3 regions of the Lysinibacillus sp. 2017 genome follow, and region 2 is predicted to be linked to each of the others. Evidence: riboswitches for the same ligand, from Rfam matches in the RefSeq annotation. Region 2 holds a riboswitch; each other region holds the start of a gene.
What was found. Region 2 has a riboswitch for S-adenosylmethionine ahead of DCE79_RS01355 (O-acetylhomoserine aminocarboxypropyltransferase/cysteine synthase family protein). Riboswitches for the same ligand answer to the same signal wherever they lie in the genome.
Positions count from the first base shown of each region.

Region 1: another riboswitch for S-adenosylmethionine. It lies ahead of DCE79_RS09815 (Na+/H+ antiporter NhaC family protein); the one in region 2 lies ahead of DCE79_RS01355 (O-acetylhomoserine aminocarboxypropyltransferase/cysteine synthase family protein).
Region 3: another riboswitch for S-adenosylmethionine. It lies ahead of metA (homoserine O-acetyltransferase MetA); the one in region 2 lies ahead of DCE79_RS01355 (O-acetylhomoserine aminocarboxypropyltransferase/cysteine synthase family protein).

Region 1 covers NZ_CP029002.1:2,044,537-2,051,643, forward strand. Annotated here, with positions in the region: gene DCE79_RS09790 (sigma-70 family RNA polymerase sigma factor) at 1-339, opposite strand, end outside; gene DCE79_RS09795 (DUF2812 domain-containing protein) at 683-1,213, opposite strand; gene DCE79_RS09800 (PadR family transcriptional regulator) at 1,206-1,529, opposite strand; gene DCE79_RS09805 (YitT family protein) at 1,890-2,453, shown strand; gene epsC (serine O-acetyltransferase EpsC) at 2,571-3,500, opposite strand; SAM riboswitch class I at 3,796-3,899, shown strand; gene DCE79_RS09815 (Na+/H+ antiporter NhaC family protein) at 3,997-5,283, shown strand; gene DCE79_RS09820 (manganese catalase family protein) at 5,489-6,346, shown strand; gene DCE79_RS18510 (hypothetical protein) at 6,346-6,507, shown strand; gene DCE79_RS09825 (glucose 1-dehydrogenase) at 6,615-7,107, opposite strand, start outside.
Region 2 covers NZ_CP029002.1:294,093-301,199, forward strand. Annotated here, with positions in the region: gene nfsA (oxygen-insensitive NADPH nitroreductase) at 1-452, opposite strand, end outside; gene DCE79_RS01350 (DASS family sodium-coupled anion symporter) at 537-2,015, opposite strand; SAM riboswitch class I at 2,439-2,555, shown strand; gene DCE79_RS01355 (O-acetylhomoserine aminocarboxypropyltransferase/cysteine synthase family protein) at 2,678-3,982, shown strand; gene DCE79_RS01360 (hypothetical protein) at 4,215-4,613, shown strand; gene gltS (sodium/glutamate symporter) at 4,735-5,919, opposite strand; gene hutG (formimidoylglutamase) at 5,934-6,860, opposite strand; gene DCE79_RS01375 (LysR family transcriptional regulator) at 6,996-7,107, shown strand, end outside.
Region 3 covers NZ_CP029002.1:1,898,744-1,905,850, forward strand. Annotated here, with positions in the region: gene DCE79_RS09105 (YczE/YyaS/YitT family protein) at 1-275, shown strand, start outside; gene DCE79_RS09110 (ABC transporter ATP-binding protein) at 407-1,177, shown strand; gene metA (homoserine O-acetyltransferase MetA) at 1,227-2,168, opposite strand; SAM riboswitch class I at 2,245-2,354, opposite strand; gene DCE79_RS09120 (nucleoside-diphosphate sugar epimerase) at 2,504-3,253, opposite strand; gene DCE79_RS09125 (AAA domain-containing protein) at 3,269-7,015, opposite strand.

The DNA.
Region 1 (7,107 bases), 1.8 Mb from region 2:
TATTTCTTCATTCTTGTATTTATCGATTACTGTTTTTTCTGTTGATGGCATGATTGACTTAGCTGTTTCATTAATAAAACTTTTTACCTGTACCATTTTGTAATTCCAACTTTTTAAATAATCCTTGCATTCGTTAATGGTTATACGATACAGCCATGTTTTTATTTGTGCGTCAAACCGAAACGATTCTAGGTTTTTGTAGCATTTGATAAATGTATTTTGTACCATATCTTTCGCAATCTCTGCATCTTTCACATAAGAAAATGCCAATCGAACCAACTCATTACCATAGTCAATCATCAGTTTTTCTAATACGTAATCTTTTTCTTCTCTGTCCAATTTACTACCCTCCCCTTCAACTTACTTCAAATTCTGCTATTAGACGATTATCATTTCATAATCGATTCAATTTTAAAAAAATAATTTTATTTAAGAAAGATTCTCTTCTTTTATCGGCTTTATTTCTTAATGGATATCTAAATTTCTGCAGCAGTTGCCATTGCATCAGAATAATATCCTGTAATGTGCTCATTAATAGCGTTTTAATGGTATTTCAAAAGGACCTCGAGGGCAATAAAATAAGTGTGCTCAGTTCAATACTAAGCACACTACATTGAAATTTCACTTTAGTTATTTTTGAAGCGTTTTTATGTGCACCCGGTGCAAGTTTTTCAAGTTTTTATTATTCACCCTGCAAGCGCGCGCGGCGATAGGTTAAGGCAACATACATCATGACACATGGAACCACGAGCACCATAAAGATATTAAATAACATTTTCGATACTTGTCCCATTGTCCCATCAAAGAATACCATCATAAAATAGCTCAACACCATAAAGCATACTGTTAGCCATGTGGCAGGTAGTATCGATTTTTGTAGACGCATGAGTTTTTCGGCCTTTGAGGTATTATCAGAATAAATCGGCGTTGTGCCAACAGGTGCTTTAAATAAATGCGTATCATAACTTGAACAAACATGTTCCCAGCCGGCAAATTCAAACATCGCAAAGTATTCGTCTTTGTCTTCCTCTGCTAAATTGCGAATATCAATACTATAATCGATAAATTCTGGCTCACGCTTTTCAAGTTCATAACCAAACCCTTTATAGCGCTTGACAATCCAGCCCTTTGCAGCGAACCTTTTTAACACCTTTAAATCCCTTTTCTCTGAAAATGCAATCCCATCTGAAATGACAAATTTCTTCTCATTCATGTGAAGTACCTCCCTCTAGTCCCATTTGTGCAAAGCGAATCATTTTCTCACGCCTCTTCATATCATGTTGAAGTACATCGCGTCCTTTTTCTGTTAACATATAAACTTTTCTACGAGAATCACTATCGTCAAATAGTGTAATGTATTCCTGCACCATGAGTTTTTTAATAATAGTATAGAGCGATGCCGGACCAATTGTGACCTCACCGTCCGTCAACACTTCAATATCACTCATCACTACATAGCCATGCTTCGGCTGTGTAAATGCAGCCATAATATAAAAAACCGAATCGGTCAGTTGCTCTAATGATTTCATTTTTCCACCTCTTTATATCACTTTATGATATATCTAATTCCAATATATCATAAAGTGATATAAACGCAACTAATTTTTCTGAATATTACAGTATTTACAGGTCAACAACTATTATTTCTTTAGAAAAAGGACGTTACTATTTCATTTACCGGGTGCAAATACTTATTTTGCTCATTCATTACTTGAGAAACGGATGGAAGTTCAAAAGTTCTGTATGTGTAGGTTTACTCTTTACAGTTCTATTTAAAATTTGCATCTAAATTACTTCTTTCTGCCGAATAATGAACATATATTTACCATTGAAATTCACAATATTTTGCTTAAGTTACTTTAAAATAGTCTGTATTATGAGGTGGTTACCTGTCCTTTCTAAAAAAAGGTTTTGCACTAATTATAGGTAGCATTCTTTTATCTTTAGGAATAAATATGTTTTTAGTACCACATGAAATATTAGATGGGGGTACAGTTGGTATTGGATTAATAATAAATTACATATGGGGTTTGGAAACAGGTGTAACTATTATCATATTAAGTGTTCCCATCTTTATATTTGCATGGTTTCATTACAGAAGTTATTTTTATAATAGTTTACATGGCATGATTATCTCTTCTTTTTTTATTGATTTTCTAACACCTGTTAGTACGCTATTTAAAATTGATGCACTATATAGTTCTATTCTAGGTGGCATTTTAATAGGAATTGGGATTGGCTTGATGTTGCTATTTCAGACAAGTACAGGCGGCACAGATTTTATTGCCCAGTTTTTATGTGATAAAACAGGGATTAATGTAGGGATATATATTTTAATCATTGATGCTTTTGTGGTTATATGTGGTGGTCTATTATTATCCTCCGAGACTTTTTTACTTTCCATTCTTACTATACTTTCTGTTAGCATAACAACGAGTTATATTACAAAGTAGGATCTATTCACCTAAAGCGTACGCGAACACAGACATCCAACTATCATTAAAATTTATACAAAATAATAAAAAAGCCAGAGAAGTCGGATTAAGTTCCGCTTCACTGGCTTATTCTGTTTAGATTTCATAATCCGCTACATATTCTTTACTAATGCTAATATTCGGTGATGGCTGTGAGTTGTAGACACGTGAATATGGTGGCACGGTGTTGGTTAGCCAAATGTTACTTCCAAGTACAGTATCATGACCGATTGTCGTTTTACCGCCTAAAATTGTGGCACCCGCATAAATAACGACATTATCCTCGATGTTTGGATGACGTTTAATGCCTTTGATTGGATTGCCATTTTCATCAAGTGGGAAGCTTAGTGCTCCAAGTGTCACACCTTGATAGATTTTTACGTTATTACCAATCGTACATGTTTCCCCGATAACAACACCTGTACCGTGGTCAATGAAGAACGAATGACCGATTGATGCGCCTGGGTGAATATCGATTCCTGTTAACTGATGTGCATATTCTGACATAATACGCGGCACAATCGTTACATCTAATTTATATAGCTCGTGTGCGATACGGTGAATGAAGACCGCGCGAACAGATGGATAGCTTAGTAAAATCTCCTCTGTTGACGTTGCAGCTGGGTCACCATTGTAGGCAGCATGAATATCGGTTTGAATCATTTCGCGAATTTTAGGGAAGCTTTCTATTAACTTCATAACAACCTGATCGGCTCTTTCGCCGCATTGTCCATCACAGTTGTCATTATTTTGGTAGATTAATACCTTTTCAATCAGATCACGCAAATCTAATGCAGACTTACGAATATTATTTGTAACATCCGTCAGTGTACGCGTCTTATCGCTTCCTCCTTGGTGATAGATCTTTGGAAAAATGATTTGATGGAAGTTTTTTAAAATTCCCTGAATTTTATCGCGTCCCGTAAAGCCAATCGTTTTTTCAACTTCCATATGCTTTTCGTCGTATTCCGTTAATTCTTTTGCAATCGCCGACGTTTCATTATTTAGCCAATCTTCAATTTTCATATATCTAATCCCCTTTATGTTTCTAAACTTAGTTTATCGTTTTAGGTTAAAATTTCAAACTTTTTTATCCTTATTCGCACTAATGCAGTCATTTATACGTAACTAGGAGTGATTGCTCTTTTTCTTTATGATAGTTCATTTTAGATGATAAACCAAAATATGTTAAAATTGCATCAAACTTTTGGCCTTCATCACCAGTAAACATCAAAATAATATCCAACAATAATAATTTATTGACAATTTATCGAAAATCATATATTGTAGTTCTTACTTTGAAAAAAATAATATGATTAACTTCTTATCATGAGAGATGGAGGGACTGGCCCTATGAAATCTCGGCAGCGGAACGAATGTAGTTACTGTGCCAAATCCAGCAAGTACGCACTTGAAAGATAAGCTGAGGTTTTCCGTAATGTAGGTCTCTTCTTGTTCGTTTAAGGAGAGACTTTTTTGTGTGCTTGGACTTGATTTGAAGGAAAAGATGTTGGAGGTTTGTATGAAAAAAGGTAATCCATGGGCGTTACTCCCATTTGTAGTGTTTTTAGTGTTATTTATCGGATCAGGCATTTTATTAGACGACTTTTATGCGTTCCCTGTCATTATAGCGATTGCGATTTCTGGTGCTGTCGCATTAGCCATGAATCGTAAAGAATCCCTTTCAACAAAGGTCGATATTTTTTGTAAGGGTGCCGGCAATTCAAATGTCATGCTAATGGTACTGATTTTCTTATTAGCAGGTGCCTTTTCTGAAACGGCAAAAGGAATGGGTGCTGTTGATGCTACTGTTAACTTTGCCCTTTCCATCGCTCCGCAAAATTTACTTGTTGTTGGCTTATTTGTGATTGCTTGTTTTATATCCCTTGCGATGGGAACCTCTGTCGGGACAATCGTTGCCATTGCTCCAATTGGTGTAGGTATCGGTGAGCAAACAGATCTTTCACTTGCGTTACTCATGGCGACGATTATTGGTGGTGCTATGTTTGGCGATAATTTATCGTTTATTTCAGATACGACGATTACTTCCGTTCGTACACAAGGTGCACAAATGAAGGATAAATTTAAAGTGAACTTCCTCATTGTATTACCAGCGGCTATTGTCACATGTGTCATTTTAATGTTTATGACGATGAACTCAAACGCTCAAATTACGTATGAAACCTTTGAGTGGATTAAAATTATCCCTTATATTTTCGTCATTATTTTTGCATTAGCAGGTCTTAATGTATTTCTTGTTTTGGCTTGTGGTATTGGTATTGCAGGCATTATTGGACTAATTGATGGTAGTTATAATGTCATGAGCCTTGTGCAAGCAGCTGGCGATGGGATGGCTGGTATGTTTGAAATGGCCTTTTTAGCGATTCTTATTGCAGGAATGGTTGAAGTCATCAAGCATAATGGGGGTATTGATTTTATCTTGCAATTGGCCACTCGCAAAATCAAATCTAAAAAAGATGCAGAGTTTGCAATGGCTGGTTTAGTGAGCTTAACGGATTTATCGACTGCCAATAATACAATTGCGATTTTAATTGCTGGCCCTCTCGCAAAAAATATTGCCACTCAATATGATATTGAGCCACGAAAATCAGCGAGTATTATCGATATATTCTCTTGTGCAGTACAAGGATTAATCCCATATGGTGCACAATTTTTAGTTGCCGCTGGTGTCGCTGGCATTTCGCCAATCACGATGATGCAATATGCGTATTATTCAATGTTTATTGCAGTTTGTGGCGTTATCGCAATACTCATTGGTTATCCAAAAGCTAAAAAAATACGTGCTTAGTGTACACAAGCTCTCATTCGCATAGTAATTGCGGTGAGGGCTTTTTTAAAATTTTGAAAAAGTCTGAGAACTAGATACAAAACACTTTTGAATGGTTAACAAGGAATGAATTTGCTCTATTTGCTTATACTATGTCCAGTGAAGTGGATAAACTTTGCGGCAAATTAATATACATTCAAAAATTTCTTAGAATCGAGGGCACACTATGTATTATTACAAAGAAGAGTTAATAAATATTATTAAACCCGATAAACCTGACCCACAAGCAGCTCGTGTTATGCAAGAGATTCTTGGTGGTCATTATGGCGAAATGCGAACGATGATGCAGTATTTTTTCCAAAGTTCCAATTTTAGAGGCAAAGAAACGCAATATCGCGATTTACTACGAGGCATTTTCTTAGAGGAAATTGCTCATGTTGAACTCGTACAAAATACAATCAATCAATTATTAAATGATTCAGGGGAATCTGTTGCACCTGGAAATAGCGGTGCAGACCAGTCTCCTTTAGATGATGCTGTCCGCCACGCAAACCCACATCATTATATTGTTGGCGCTCAATCCTCGTTACCTGTTGATGCTGCGGGAAATCCTTGGAATGGTTCTTGGGTTTATGCTCACGGGAACCTCATTGCAGATTTACTCGACAATCTAGTATTAGAATCAACGGGCGTACTTCAAAAGACACGTATTTACGAAATGAGTTCCAACCAAACCTTCAGAGAAACATTAGCATTTTTAATTGTTCGAGATAACGCGCATCAAAATGCCTTCGCAAAAGCGCTTGAAACATTAGGTGTTGATTGGGGCAAACTATTCCCCGTTCCGAATTACGATATTAATAAATATCCTGAATGTCGAAAATTTGTTGACATGGGTTACCATAATATTCAATTCAACTTCAGATTAGATCCTACGCGAATGAGTGAAATCATTCAAGGACAAACGCCTAGCAGAAATGGTGGCCAACTTAATGTAACGCCTCCCCCTGAAGGTTTTCCTGTACCAACTATGCCCGTCATGCCAAATGAGCATAGTCCAGGTTTAACAGATATGAATAATTAATGCTTACCCGCTCCCTTGGACTTTATGCTGCAGGCCGAACAGCTGTGGGTATATGTTCAAATAGTTATATTAGTGGCTTATCTTTAGCCGATGGGATGTTCTCTGGACGAAGAGCCGCGCGTCATATTGCATCAAAAGTAAAAGTTGCGGTAACGAATTAACTAAAAAAGACTTGGCGCTAAACTGTCAATTAAGACAATTTGCGCCAAGCTTTCTTGTTTAGTTATAAAAACAATTTCACACTTAATAAATTCTGGGTCTTGTCCGATTATTGTGCAGTAAGACCGCCGTCAATAACAAATTCTGAACCTGTTGAGTAGCTAGATTCTTCTGAGGCTAGGAATAATACGATATTCGATACTTCTTCAGGTTGAGCAACGCGTTTTAAAGGAATATACTTTGCAAATTCTTCAATCGCATCTTTTGCATCTGCTTGTTGAATCATTGGTGTTGCAATAACACCTGGGTGTACAGAGTTTACACGTATACCTTGTCCAGCAAGTTCAATAGCAGCTGCTTTTGTCATACCACGTACGGCAAATTTAGTATCTGTATAACCGATTGCGCCAGCCACAAGACCATTCATTGAAGAAATGTTAACGATTGATCCCTTTTCAGTTTTTTTCATAGAAGGAACAACCGCTCTCATACCTAATAGGACAGATACTTGGTTAATGTCAACAATACGACGATATTCATCTAATGAAATATCTAATAATCCTTTGTTAATCGAAATACCTGCATTGTTTACTAAAATATTT
Region 2 (7,107 bases):
TATTCTGGTAAGTTGAATAATTCACTAATTTCCGCTGGGTTATTACGTGCACCGCCGATATAGCAAATGCCATAACCTTGTGCCTCAGCAGCAATGACAAAGTTTTGTGCGAATAGTGCTACGTCCGCAACACCTACTAATAAATTTTCAGCCGAGTCAGCGATGATATCAACACCATTTTTTTGCCCCGCCACTTGTAGGCGTTTGAAATCTACGCAAAATAAGAAGGACGCGCCCGCTGTTTTGAATTGGAAGTCATTTTTTGATAGCTCACCTAACTTCGCTTTCTTCTCTTCATCTGTTATCCAAATCACGCTGTATGCTTGTACGAAATGTGAACTTGCTGCCATTTGTGCTGTTTCGATTAAATCGATGACCGTTTCTTTTGAAATTTGTTCACCTGTATATTTACGGACAGATGAGTGACTGCGTAATAATTCTCTAGTTTCCATGTAAATTTCCCCCTTATGTATGAAAATAAGCTTAAAGGAATTGTCCCTTAAGCCTATTCTAGTCAATATTTTACTGGAAGTCGATTATAATAATCCGATCCATTGCCAGTATGTTGCACTGAAGATAAGGATTAAAATATATCCGAAAATTGTTAGTGGGATACCTGACTTTAAGAAATCTTTTGTTGTAAATGAACCTGTACCGTAAGCTAACATATTTTGTGGTGCACTTACTGGTAATAAGAAACCGAAGCAGATAACGAATTGTTGAATAATAACGAATCCGATTTGGTTTTCAACAGGCATTGGTAAGCTCATAGCAAGTGCGATAAATACTGGGATTAACGCAGATGCAAGACTTGTTGCAGATGCGAAACCAAGGTGAATCACGATGTTGAATACCGTTACTAATGCGATCGTTGCTAAAATTGGCATAGAATCTAGACCAAGTGAACCGAAGATTGTATCCGATAACCAAGCAGCACCTTTTGTACTTAAAAGTGTTGAACCTAATGAAATACCTACTGCGAATACGATTAGTGTACCCCAGTCGATACGGCTAGAAGCTTCTTTCCAAGTATATACACCAACTTTAGGTGTTAATAAGAAAGCAATTGCTAAAATCGTGATTGTTGTTGTATCAAATGGATGTAATTTTCCTTCTGTTGCCCAAAAGAATAATAATACAAGTGATGTAATGATTAATGTGATTTCCTTACGTTTTAGTGGCCCAAGTTCCGCTAATTGTTTGCGGATGATATCTTTACCACTTGAAATATTGTCTGTTTCGGGTTTGATTAATTTAGTCATGACGAAGAATAAGACAATCGACATAATTACTGAGAATGGCGCTGCATACATGAACCACTCGCCCCAAGAAATATCTACACCAAATTCTGTATTAATGAAGCCTAGCGCTACTAAGTTTTGTGCAGCAGCCGTTTTAATACCAACGTTCCAAATGGAAACGGCTTGTGTTGCTGTAATTACTAATAATGCAGCAAGCTTACTTTCCTTTGATAAACCAAACGCTGCAACAATTCCTAAAAGAATTGGCACAACGGCACCAGCACGAGCAGTCGCACTTGGTACAACGAATGCTAACACGATGGCTACTAAAATTGCACCAAATACAAGTGCTTTTGTTTTTGTACCAACTAATGATAAAACCCATAAGGCAATACGCTTATGTAAGTTTGTAATTTGCATAGCAGCTGCTAAAAATAACGCCATACCTACTAATGCAACGGCAGAGTTACTAAATCCACCTAATGCTAATTTTAATGCATTGCTTGTCCCCATTTGTACAGAAGGATCTTCCATACTTGGTGCTAACCCTAAAAGTACGGCAATTGCCGCTAAAATCATTGCTGAGCTGACAGGATAGGTTACTGCTTCTGTTACCCATAAAATAACAGCAAATGCTAAAATCGCTAATGCGCGTTGACCAACAACGGGAAGGTCTCCGTTATTCGGTAAAAGTATGATTGTAATCAATGCGACAAAGGCTAAAATAATCCAAAGTGGCTTTAAATTACGTTTTGACGTTTTTTCTGTTGCCATAAAAATTCCCCCTTGTGTATAGTAATTTTTAAAAACGATAATAAATTAGGTGTTGAATGTTTTCTTAGAATAAAGTTAAGAGACAAAATTTCTAATATTACATAACGATGTAGGAAAACACTTTGATATGTATGAGTCATGTAAATAAAAGGTATTTGTCATAATTATTATAGCATTTAGGTGTTTTAAAACTGTTAATATTTGGTGAATTTTATTATTGTTAGATAATTGAAATGTAATTTTTTGTGGAAATTAAAATAGCAATTCAGTTGCGTTAAATAGAGAATTTTTGGCATTATTAGCAATAAAATAACACAATAGGGAATTTATAATAAATTGAATTCAGAAAATTAAAAATTTAAGTTGACGAATCATTTTGCATTGTTTTATACTGTGAAACAACGATGGAACATAAATCACATACTCTTATCAAGAGCGACTGAGGGAATAGGCCCTATGAAAGTCCGGCAACCAGTGAGTGATCAACTGACTAAGGTGCTACATCCTACAAAGTGCATTCTGCACTTTGAAAGATAAGAGGAGGAAAACTTGCTCATTTGCGGGACCCTCTTCTTAACTGAAGAGGGTTTTTTAGTTTTCTCAAAAAATCCTCCTCAAAATACACCGATTTCACCATCGAATACATTTTAGGAGGCAAAACAATGACAAATTTACGACCAGAAACAGTATTACTGCACGGGGGACAAAAGGCTGATCCCGTAACGGGTGCGATAGCCGTACCAATTTATCGTACGACGGCTTATGCTTTTGAAGACACTGCTCATGCGCAACGTCTATTTGCTTTAGAAGAAACAGGTAATATTTATTCGCGTATTATGAATCCTACAGTAGCGGTATTTGAAGAGCGTGTTGCGCAATTAGAAGGTGGGACAGCAGCGGTTGGACTTTCATCTGGTGCAGCAGCAGTCGCATTTTCGATTTTAAATTTAGCGGGTGCTGGTGATGAAATTGTTGCGGCAGGTTCACTTTATGGAGGCACGTACAATTTATTTGCGACTACGTTACCACGTTACGGCATCACAGTGAAATTTGTTGATGAGTCAGATCCAGAAAACTTCAGAAAAGCGATTACCGATAAAACGAAGGCGGTATACGCAGAAATTATCGGCAACCCAAGTTTGACAGTATTAGATATTGAAGCTGTAGCGGATATCGCACATGAAAACGATCTCCCATTATTGATTGATAGCACATTTGCTTCACCTTTTGGCAGTAACCCCATTGAATTTGGTGCAGACGTTGTCATTCATTCCGCAACCAAGTGGATTGGTGGGCATGGTACGACAATCGGCGGAATCGTTGTCGATGCAGGGAAGTTCGATTGGACGAAAGGAAAACACCCAGGTTTTATAGAGCCGGACGCTTCTTATCATGGTATTCGTTACGGAATTGATGCTGCAGGGGCTGCATTTGCCACAAAATTACGCGTTCAATTATTACGTGATTTCGGTCCAACTTTATCAGCGGACGCAGCATTTAACTTTTTACAAGGATTAGAAACGCTTCATTTGCGTATTACTCGTCATAATGAAAATGCACAAAAAGTAGCGGAATATTTAAAAAACCACCCATCTGTGGAATATGTAAACTACAACGGCTTTGAAGAATTTGCAACGCATGATTTAGCTAAGAAGTATTTAAAAAATGGCTTCGGCTCAATTATTACATTCGGTATTAGAGGTGGACGTGAAGCAGGGCGAGAGGTGATTGATAACGTAGAATTATTCTCGCACGTAGCCAACGTAGGGGATGCTCGGTCATTAATCATTCACCCAGCATCAACAACGCATCAACAACTGTCAGTAGAAGAATTAAAAATAGCAGGCGTTTCGGAAGAGCTCATTCGCTTATCGATTGGCCTAGAGGCTGTTGAAGATATTATTGCTGATTTAGAGCAAGCATTAGCAAAAGTAGCTACTCAAATAGAAGTAGAAACGAACGCTTAATTTCTTCGAATTCAGTAAAGAGTTATTTGTGCAATCACAAACCGAATTCAGACGCAAATATGCCGAAGTATATTTAATTAATATAGAAGAAACTCGCTCACCATTTCCCATTCGAAAAGGGAGCGAATTTTACAAAAATTAATCCCTACTATTTGTATAAGTTTTATTGACAAGATTAAAACCAAGTAATACAATAGGGATAATAAAACGTAAAGAAAAGGAGTTGTTCGACATGGGAAACGTATATAGTGCACAAAATATTGCAGCTTACGCCATATATGAATTAAATGATGCAAAGGAATTTGTGAATGCTTGTGGCATCCAGCAAATCTTAGCAGATATGAACTTAATGTGGCACAAAGTGTTTGGGCACAGTGCTTTCTCAGAAGCAACTCATAATCTTGCGACATCAGGCTACACTGTAAGAGAAGTAGCGGAGGAATATAAAGAGCACGGAGCAGCCCATCTTTTAGAGCCGGCAAAAGAGTGGTTTTTAAAATATGGTGAGTTCCAGTTAGTGCAACGCCCATTCGCGGTGCCAAACTTCACAGCTAAAGAAGAGATTATTATGAAAAAAGTTTTAACTGCCCATCGTTTACGCAATTACCAACTTGTAAACGTAGCAGTATAAAATATACCCAAAACATTAGTGATCCCCCTCACTAATGTTTTTTATTTTGGCCATTGTGTTGATGAATTTGTTAATTAAATAAGCCCGAGTTTCTACTTAATAGAAACTCGGGCTTATTAGATTATTTGAATAAATTAATTGTCGTAATAATAATCGGTACACCGAAGACGTCGATTAAGAAGGCACCAACGATTGGAACGATTAAAAACGCTTTACGTGAAGGACCAAATTTTGATACAACGGCTGCCATATTTGCCATGGCGTTTGGTGTTGCACCAAGACCGTGTCCTAGGAAACCGGCTACCATAATCGCAGCATCGAAGTCCTTGCCAAGTAGGCGGAATAGCACGAATACAGCGAATAACACGATGAAAATTACTTGCGCTAAAATAATCACGAATAAAGGTAGTGCTAAATCTGCAATTTCCCATAATTTAATGTTCATTAAAGCCATAGATAAGAAAATGCTTAATGAAATATCACCAATTAAGTTAATTTCCTTCATATTAATTAACTCTGGTTTTGTACGGTCAATGATATTACGAACAATTACCGCTACAAACATAGCACCCACATAACCTGGTAGGACAAATCCTGTTATACTAGTAAACCATTCCCCTACATATGTACCTGCTGCCATACAGAAAGTAATTAAGAAAACTTGTGCCATAAATGATTTTTCTGAAATTGGCTTTTGTGCCTTCTCTACATATTCTTCCGTTTCATCAGAAGAAGGCTTTAAATTATATTTACGAATTAAGTATTGGATAACTGGGCCTCCGATAAGACCACCTGCGACAAGTCCGCATGTTGCTGCAGCCATGCCGACCGATAAAGCAGAAGAAACGCCTAATGATTCAATTGTTTCCCCGTAAGCAGCAGCGGCTCCGTGACCACCTTCCATTGATACCGCACCGGCCATTACACCAAGTAATGGATGAATATTCATTAACTGGGCCAATGAAACACCGATGACGTTTTGCATTAAAGCTAAAAATCCACAAGCGATCCAGTAAATGACTAGCAACTTCCCACCGAGCTTCACCAGTTTAAAACTTGCACCAAGTCCAATGGTTGTAAAGAATGTAATCATAAACAAAGATTGTAGAGATGTATCAAGCGCAATTTCAAGTGTGCCTGTGGTTTTAAGAAGTGTTGCGAGTAACGCGAATAGCAAGCCCCCAACGACAGGTGCTGGAATACAAAATTTACTTAAAAAACCGATCCGCTTCACTAAAAATGAACCAAGTAAAAATAATGCGATTGCAATACTTAATGTTGTAATTTGATTTAAAGCCATAAAAATCCCCCTTGTGATGTTTAAACGATGCTGTTTATAATTGCTTCATTAATATAGTAGGCACCGAGCTTAGCTGTTTGATTGTTAAGGTCGAGTGTTGGATTAACCTCACAAATGCTGAAGCTTGTCGTTTTTGGATGCGCCATCATCGTACGTAAAATTTGTCGTACCTTTTTTGCCGATAAGCCAAACGGAGACGGTGCGCTAACACCTGGTGCCTCTGCTGCATTTAATACATCCATGCAAAGTGTAACGAGCAGCACGTCATGCGTGTCCATAAAGTTTTGCAAGCTTGTTGAAAATGAATCTTCCTCTAATTGCTCGTCTAAAAAGTACGTGACATGATAGTTGTCTGCTGTATTAAATAATGCGGTTGTATTACCATATTCTTGAATACCACAAACAAAATAATGAGCCTGTTTATCCGCATCTAAAATTTGCCTGAACATGGTTCCTGATGAAGGTTGGTCATCATAGGAACGAATATCAAAATGAGCATCGATATTTAGTAAGCCGATAGAAGCATCTGGTCCGACTGCTTGTCGAACACCTAGATATTGTCCATACAGCGTTTCATGACCGCCACCTAAAATAATGGCCTTCCCTGTTGTTAAAATAAGAGCTACTTTATCTCCGAGCTCTTGCTGTGCTTGTTCAAGTTGCTGGTCTTCACAAATGACATCCCCAAAATCGATGACCGAATTTTTATGAGTAGGCTTCCAAGGAACAGAGGCTAATTGTTGGCGTAATGCAAGTGGCGCGTCTTTTGCACCAATGCGGCCATTATTACGTCGAACGCCCTCATCACACATAAAGCCGATTAAACCAATATCACATTGTACCGGTTCAGTCGCACATTCGATTATTTGATGATAGCGAAAATACGCGAGCTCCTCTTTGCTATCGATGCGCCCTTGCCAAACAGAAGCACTTGTTTCTTTATACATGTAACCACTCCAAATTACTGAAAATTTATAATTTAATTATATTTTTTGTTATTTATTAATACAAATACAATAATTACATAATATAATAGCTTTAAACTATAAATGATGTGGGTGAGCAGATTGGATTTACGGAAAATGTACTATTTCATTACAGTTGTCAAACATCAAAGCTTTTCACAGGCGGCAAAAGTATTGCATATTTCACAACCTTCACTTAGTAATGCGATAAAAACGCTGGAGCAGGAAA
Region 3 (7,107 bases), 1.6 Mb from region 2:
GCTTAGGCTGCGGAATGTATATGGTAGCAAATATCGGTATCGGTCCTCGCGATACATTAATGTTACTTCTTGTACACCGTGTTGGCTGGTCAGTCACACGCGCACGTACAACAATGGAAGTAAGTGTTGCAATTATCGGTTTCGCATTAGGCGGTCCCGTTGGTATTGGCACAGTATTTATGGCATTTGGACTCGGACCAATCGTTCAATGGGCTCTCAAATTAAATGAAAAGCTTTTTTATCGTGCAACGGGTGTAGAAAGCGCGGTAATTTAATAGAATCAGTTTAGCTAGAAAGCGAGCATTTTGTTCGTTTTCTTTTTTTATACAAAGAATTAAGCTTATGTTCAAAAATAACTTTCTGAATTTTTTGAAAAGGTGCATAGTTATAGGTGGAGGTGTCTCTTATGATACATATTGAAAATATCCATTTATATCGAAATGAAAAAGTCATTTTAGATAATTTATCTTGGCATGTTGAAAAAGGTCAGCATTGGGCAATTCTTGGTTTGAATGGCTCAGGTAAAACGACATTATTAAAAGTAATTAACGGCTATATTTGGCCAAATGACGGGACGGTGCAAGTACTTGGTGAAACGTATGGTCAAACATATATTCCAAAGCTTCGTACACGCATCGGTTGGGTAAGTAATGCCATGATTGATAACTTTAACTGGCATGATTTTGCGATTGAAATTGTATTAAGTGGGAAATTTGGTGCACTTCGTCTATTTGAAAAAGTTACAGACGAAGAAATCGAACAGGCAGTCTCTATTATGAAACATTTTAACTGTCAGCATTTAGCCAATAAGCCATTTGAACAACTTTCTCAAGGTGAAAAGCAACGAGTACAAATAGCTCGGGCATTAATGGCAGAGCCTGAAATTTTAATATTAGATGAACCATGTGGTGGCTTAGATTTAATTGAACGGGAAAATTTACTACGAACAATTGAACAAATTGCTGAAGATGAAGATGGTCCAACACTCATTTATGTGACACATCATGTAGAAGAAATCCTACCTTGTTTCACCCATGTATTGTTAATGAAAGACGGGAAAAACATGGTAACTGGGAAACGGGAATTAATTGTAACTGAAGAAACGTTAGGTGAATTTTTCGGTCGATCGGTAAGCTTACAAATTGAACGCGACCGCGCTTGGGTTGCATTGAAATAAAATAAAATAACGCGAGGAAAACATTGACTGTTTTCTTCGCGTTTTCATTTTAAATATGATAGTCCAAATTTTCGTCGACATAATGCCAAACGTAAGGTGTCTCTTGGTATACGTAATAGTTCAACCAGTTATAGAACAATAAATGTGAATGCGCACGCCAGCTATTTTTCGGTGTTTGTAGTGGGTCATTATTTGGAAAATAATTCACCGGAATCTCTGTATGTTCAGGATCCTTTTCAATATCCCGGAAATATTCATCAGAAAGCGTGGTAGCATCGTACTCTAAATGGCCCGTAATCATAATATGCTTATTGTTTTTAGATTGTACGATAAAGACACCTGCTTCATCAGAATAGCTAAGTAAACGTAAGTTAGGGTTTGCTCGCACTTCGTCAATAGAAACCGACGTATGACGTGAATGTGGCGCGACGTATTCATCACTAAATCCGCGCACTAAATCCGTAGTTAAATCAGTAATAACATGTGAATACACACCCGAGCATTTCTTTGGTAATTCGAACTTTCCTATGCCGAAATGATGATATAGTGCAGCTTGTGCGCCCCAACAAATATACATAATCGACGTTACATTTTTATCCGCCCAATCCATAACCTTCGTGATTTCTTGCCAGTAACCAACCTCTTCAAAAGCCATTTTCTCGACTGGTGCACCGGTAAAAATCATGCCATCATAACGACGATGCTTGATTTCTTCAAAGGTTTGATAAAACGTATCTAAATGCGATTTGGACACATTTTTAGATTCATAGGTTGCTGTATTTAAAAACGTCACATCTACTTGCAACGGCGTATTCCCTAAAAGTCGTAAAATTTGGAGCTCTGTTTTTTCTTTTTCAGGCATTAAGTTGAATACTAAAATATTTAATGGACGAATTTGTTGTGTTTTTGCTCGGTCCTCTTCCATCACGAAAATCTTTTCTTTTTTCAATAATTCACCAGCTGGCAATTGTTTCGGAATATTAATTGGCATAGCACGGTTCCCCCTATAATCGTCTTAACCACAAAAAACCTCCCATTCCAGCAAAAGAATGAGAGGTTAACGCTCGCTCTTATCTTTCAAGGAATCTGAGTCCTTGCTGGAATTAGCACCTTTCTAATTGGATTAGAGGTTGCTGAAGCTTCACAGGGCCCGTCCCTCTGCTTCTCGTGATAAGTCATATTTAATTGTTATTAATAGTAACATGTCACAGGTAATTTTGCAATAATTCTTAATAAACAAACTTTTATAGAATAGCGTGTAACCATGCCTTTTCTTATGAGAGCTTACTTGAAACGAATACGTACTTGTCCACTAAAAATAATTGTTTATGCTAGCCATTTTTCTTTTTCATTCGCAAATAGTAAAGCTTCAATCGTTTCATCCCATGCACCAGTTAATGTGTTAAACACACGGGCAATAAAACGTTCATCCTTTTTATCATATAAGACAAAGCAAAGTACAGGAATATCATTGATTTGTATCGATTCTGTAGACGTTACATTCGTAATAAATGTAGGTATTTCATCTTCAGCTACTTCTTGTTTTGAAAGATCTTGCTGCAAATAATCGACAAGCATTGCTTCTTCAATGGCATCAATTTCTTCAGATTCAATATAAGGAAATACTTCAGGAAACTCCTCTAAATCCATAAAAGCTTCTAAATCCCCATCTAAAATCGATTGATGGATCGGGCTATATTGGATATAACTTGACGTTAATTCAAGCTCTTCTTCAAAAATCCCCGATTGTAGCTGAGCTTGTCCTTTAGCAGTTAAAGCATAATAATCATCTTTTGCAATCATCCCGAGTCGTAGCATTTTGCTCGTTAAATCGTGGATAAATAACGGTTCTACAAGTAAAATGTCCGCCAATAACTCAGCATTTTTTAGCTTAGCCTTTTGAAAGGATAGCAACATCATTTTCATTAAGATGTCCATCGCATTACGCATCACTGGATGATAGCTTACTTCTAACGTATGGATTGGAATGGCATAATGCATTTGCTGCTTAACTTCTATATTAGGATTTTGCTGTAGTTCTTTTACTAATTTTTGTTCAAGGCTTTGTAAATCCATGATGTGCTCCCTTCATTAAGTTGTAAAATAACCGTTTTGTTCTTTAACTGTATTTAATACATGCGCATACATTGCTTTCGTTTGAGCTTGTTTTGGTCGTTTTGTAAACATGTCAGTACTACCTATCATGATTAATAATTCACGCGCACGTGATAATGCTACGTTTAAACGGCGATAATCTTTCGCAAAACCAATTTCACCGCGCTCATTATCATGATTACGCACCATGCTGACGATAATAACGTCCATCTCCATCCCTTGGAACTTATCGACTGAACCTGTACGAATATGCAAATGTGGCACTGAAATTTCTTGTTCTATCAATCGGTTAATACGCTTAACCTGCTCTGCATAAAACGAGATTACCCCAACGGATTTTAAAGCATCTTGTGGGATAAGTCCTTGCTCTTTGGCGCGGAGGGTAGCTTCATTTAATTCGATAAGTTGTGATTTAATTTGTTCCAGCTCTGCTGTATTAAATAAACTTGAGCCTTCCTTCATGCGTTCTTCAAAGAAAGGCTTTTTGTTCGGAATATCAAGCCATAGTAGATGATGCTTACGCGAAATTTTAGATGTTTCTAGATAGTGATCTCGTACGGCATCTGAATCCTCTAGACCACATTGTAAGCCTTCTGTTTCATTTTCGTAAAACGGTGTGATAGTTGACATAATATTTTTATGCATGCGATATTGCAAGGCAAGCATTGTTTTGTTTTGTTTCGGTAAGTTTTTATAGAGACGTTCAAACAGTGATTCTTCGAGTAACTTTTCAAGCTCACGTTTTTGTTCGAACGTTGTGCTTTCTTTTACGACTTGCTCAAGTGTTTCCTCAAATGTCGCATCACCAACAAGTGGTGGTAATTGATGATGATCCCCTACTAAAATAATTTTCGCACCTTTTAACATCGGTAGTAAAAGTTCTGGCGGTGTAGCCTTTGAAACTTCATCAATAATCACAACATCAAAGGTTGGATAGTTGTCCATAAACGCTTTATTCGCAGATGCTACGCAGGTTGTACCAATGACATTTGCATGCTTTACATATAGCTTGCGGATTTCCTCTAAATCGTGTGCGTTCGCTTGTTCCAGTAACCCGTGCCACTCATTTTGCAATTCTTGCGTTACGGGTAGCAATTCGATTTTTACTTGTAGTTCAGTAATTTGTGTATTTAGCTGTGTGATGTTTTTATTCACTTCAATAATCGCTTGCTCTGGATTCATTTTCGTTAATTGTTCCAGTTCTTCACGGCGTTTTTCCAGCTGAATCCCTTGCACGTTAATTTCTTTTATTAATTGGGTTAGCGGTTCAATTGCTTCTTTCCCAAGGGCTAGTTGTTCAGTTAATACCGTAAGCTCTTCAGATTTTTGCATATGCTGCTGTTCGATTTTCACTCGATTTTCAAGCTGTGTCTCAACTTTCACTTGCTCTAATTCATTCGTTGCTAAGCCGTCCTGAAGCTCTTCTACTGACTGTGTGATGTCAATTGAAGGATTCATACTCGTTTTAAGCACATTCAACTGATTTTCATAGGTTTGCTTTTCTTGATGAAGCTTCGTTAAAACTTCTGCCTTTTCACTATTTTGCTCTTTGAACTGAATACTAATTTCTTCTTTTAGCTTTTCAAAAATTAATACCGTTTCGCGAATTGCATCCATATATTTTTCGTTTAAATGATCCATATATTGCATGCGATAATGAATGCCCTGAATAGAACGAGTACCATTTGCTGGTGTCACTTTACGATCCCGGAATGCCATGCTTAACTTTGTTAAAAATTCCTGAACTTCCTCCATTGAATAGCTATGATTCATCGGTAATTGAACGGGATCTATATGAATTCCAAGTGCCGTTTCACTATAATTTAGTGCTTTTTGTAAACGTTCGCGCACATCCTTTATTGGCTTATACTGTTCCATTTGCGGTTGAATACGTTCAAGTGCCGTTAATAGTCGGTCCATTGCATAGTTGCGGCGAATCCCGTATTGAGTCATAAACTCTTCTATTTCGTAAACTTTTTTTAATGATGCAATTTTATCGATTAATTGCTCATATTGCGTTGTTTCTTGCGCACGAAGTATTTTTTGCTCCACTGCCTGCATACGTGCTTCAAATTGCTTATATTGTGCGATGTACTTGCTTTCTTGAATATGAAGTTCATATGTTTCCTGTGCTTGCAGTAATTGCAATTTCTTTTCTTTTAACTCTTCAGCCGTTTCCCCAGCTGCTAATTGCGCGGCAAAATTTTCAACACTACTGGCGACCATTTCGTATGTGTTCGTTAATTTTTCAAGAGTTTGTTCATTTTCTTCTAATGATTTTTTATTTGTAGATAGCTCTTTTTTCAAAGTAGAAATTTTATCTGCCAACACATGAAGCTCGGCTTTTGCTGCTTCTTTTTGCTCAATTTGTTTTTTTAGCTGTTTTTGTTTTTCTTCTAATCTTTGAATTTCCATTTGAGCAGCAGTAATTTGCTCATTTAGTAAGGCTTCTTTTTTTGAATGAAGGGAAATTTCATGTCCAATAGCTTCAAATGTTTGCTTTTGCCAATAGGTTGCTACATTCTCCTCAATGAACTTTTTGCCTTCCTCTTCAATACTTTCTGTACGGCCATAGCGTAAAATTCGAATATCCTTATTTGAAAGTAAGCGGCTTAACGCATTATCGACCGCTAAGTTGGATTGTGATGCGACAAGCGTTTTTAAACCTGCTTTGGCATTTTGATAGCAAATTTCCGAAATAACTGTCGTTTTCCCAGTTCCAGGGGGACCTTGAATAACGTATAAATCTTCTGCACTCATCGCACCTTCTACAGCCTGCTGCTGATAAGGGTTTAACTGGTTATGAAAATCGATTGTATTCGTTTTTTTTCGTTCCGCAATGACTGGCTTATCTTCAAATAAGATGTTTTCCAAATTGGCGTTCGCTGCCAAACCTTCTTTTAAGCGCTCAAAGCCCTTTAATAAACGTTTTAATTGTGATTTCGTTGCTGCATTTGAGAATTCCACGTCTTCAGATTGGAAGTTTAGTTCATTTCTACGTGCTAAGTTACTGTAAAATGGCTTTAATTGAATTTCTACTGTATTTTCACCACGGCGTGCCTTGACCACGTCTCCAATTTCTTGTACATATCCACGAAGGCGCGCACTTAAGCCTTCCAACTGCTTCCACTGTTTGTTTTCTACATTTGAAATGCGCATCGTCATATGAGAAAAATCAGCATCATATGTAACGGATGTAAATCGAGCAGTGATATCGTCTATATCCGCATTTTTATTCAGTACTTTTAAATAGCCTTCCCAGCTCGAAATTCGTTTATTAACATAATCAAATCGTTCCTGGGCAATCGGTAATTGATCAATGGCTTCAAGAAATTTTTCTTGATAGGTATGCCCACTAATACGAGAAGGTACAAAATGAATTTTCATCGCAGCCCGTCGATTCGTCATGACAGGCGTACCTTTACCGCGCGAACGGAAGCTTTTTGCGACAAGCCCGTTTTTAACATCAAACACGCAATCCATAATGACAACGCGTTCATCAAATTTCGATTTTAATTTAGTATTTTTGTCATTATCAAAATAAAGCGTTAAATGCGTCTGTTCATCTTCAACAGAAACCTTTTCAATCGCAGTAATAAAATATTGCTGTAAATTAAAAAAGGCGTGTTCATCGGGAACATGCTCCTTCATCGCTTCACGCGCAGTATTTGTAAGTAAAATATGACAACGCATTTGCTCGAGCGCCACTGTATTCTGTGCCATGAACACACCTCCCTTTTCTATATAGTCATAAATTTTATTATACCAATTTTCAACTAGTCACGAAAGTTAAAAGCGAACTTTCATTCGTTAAA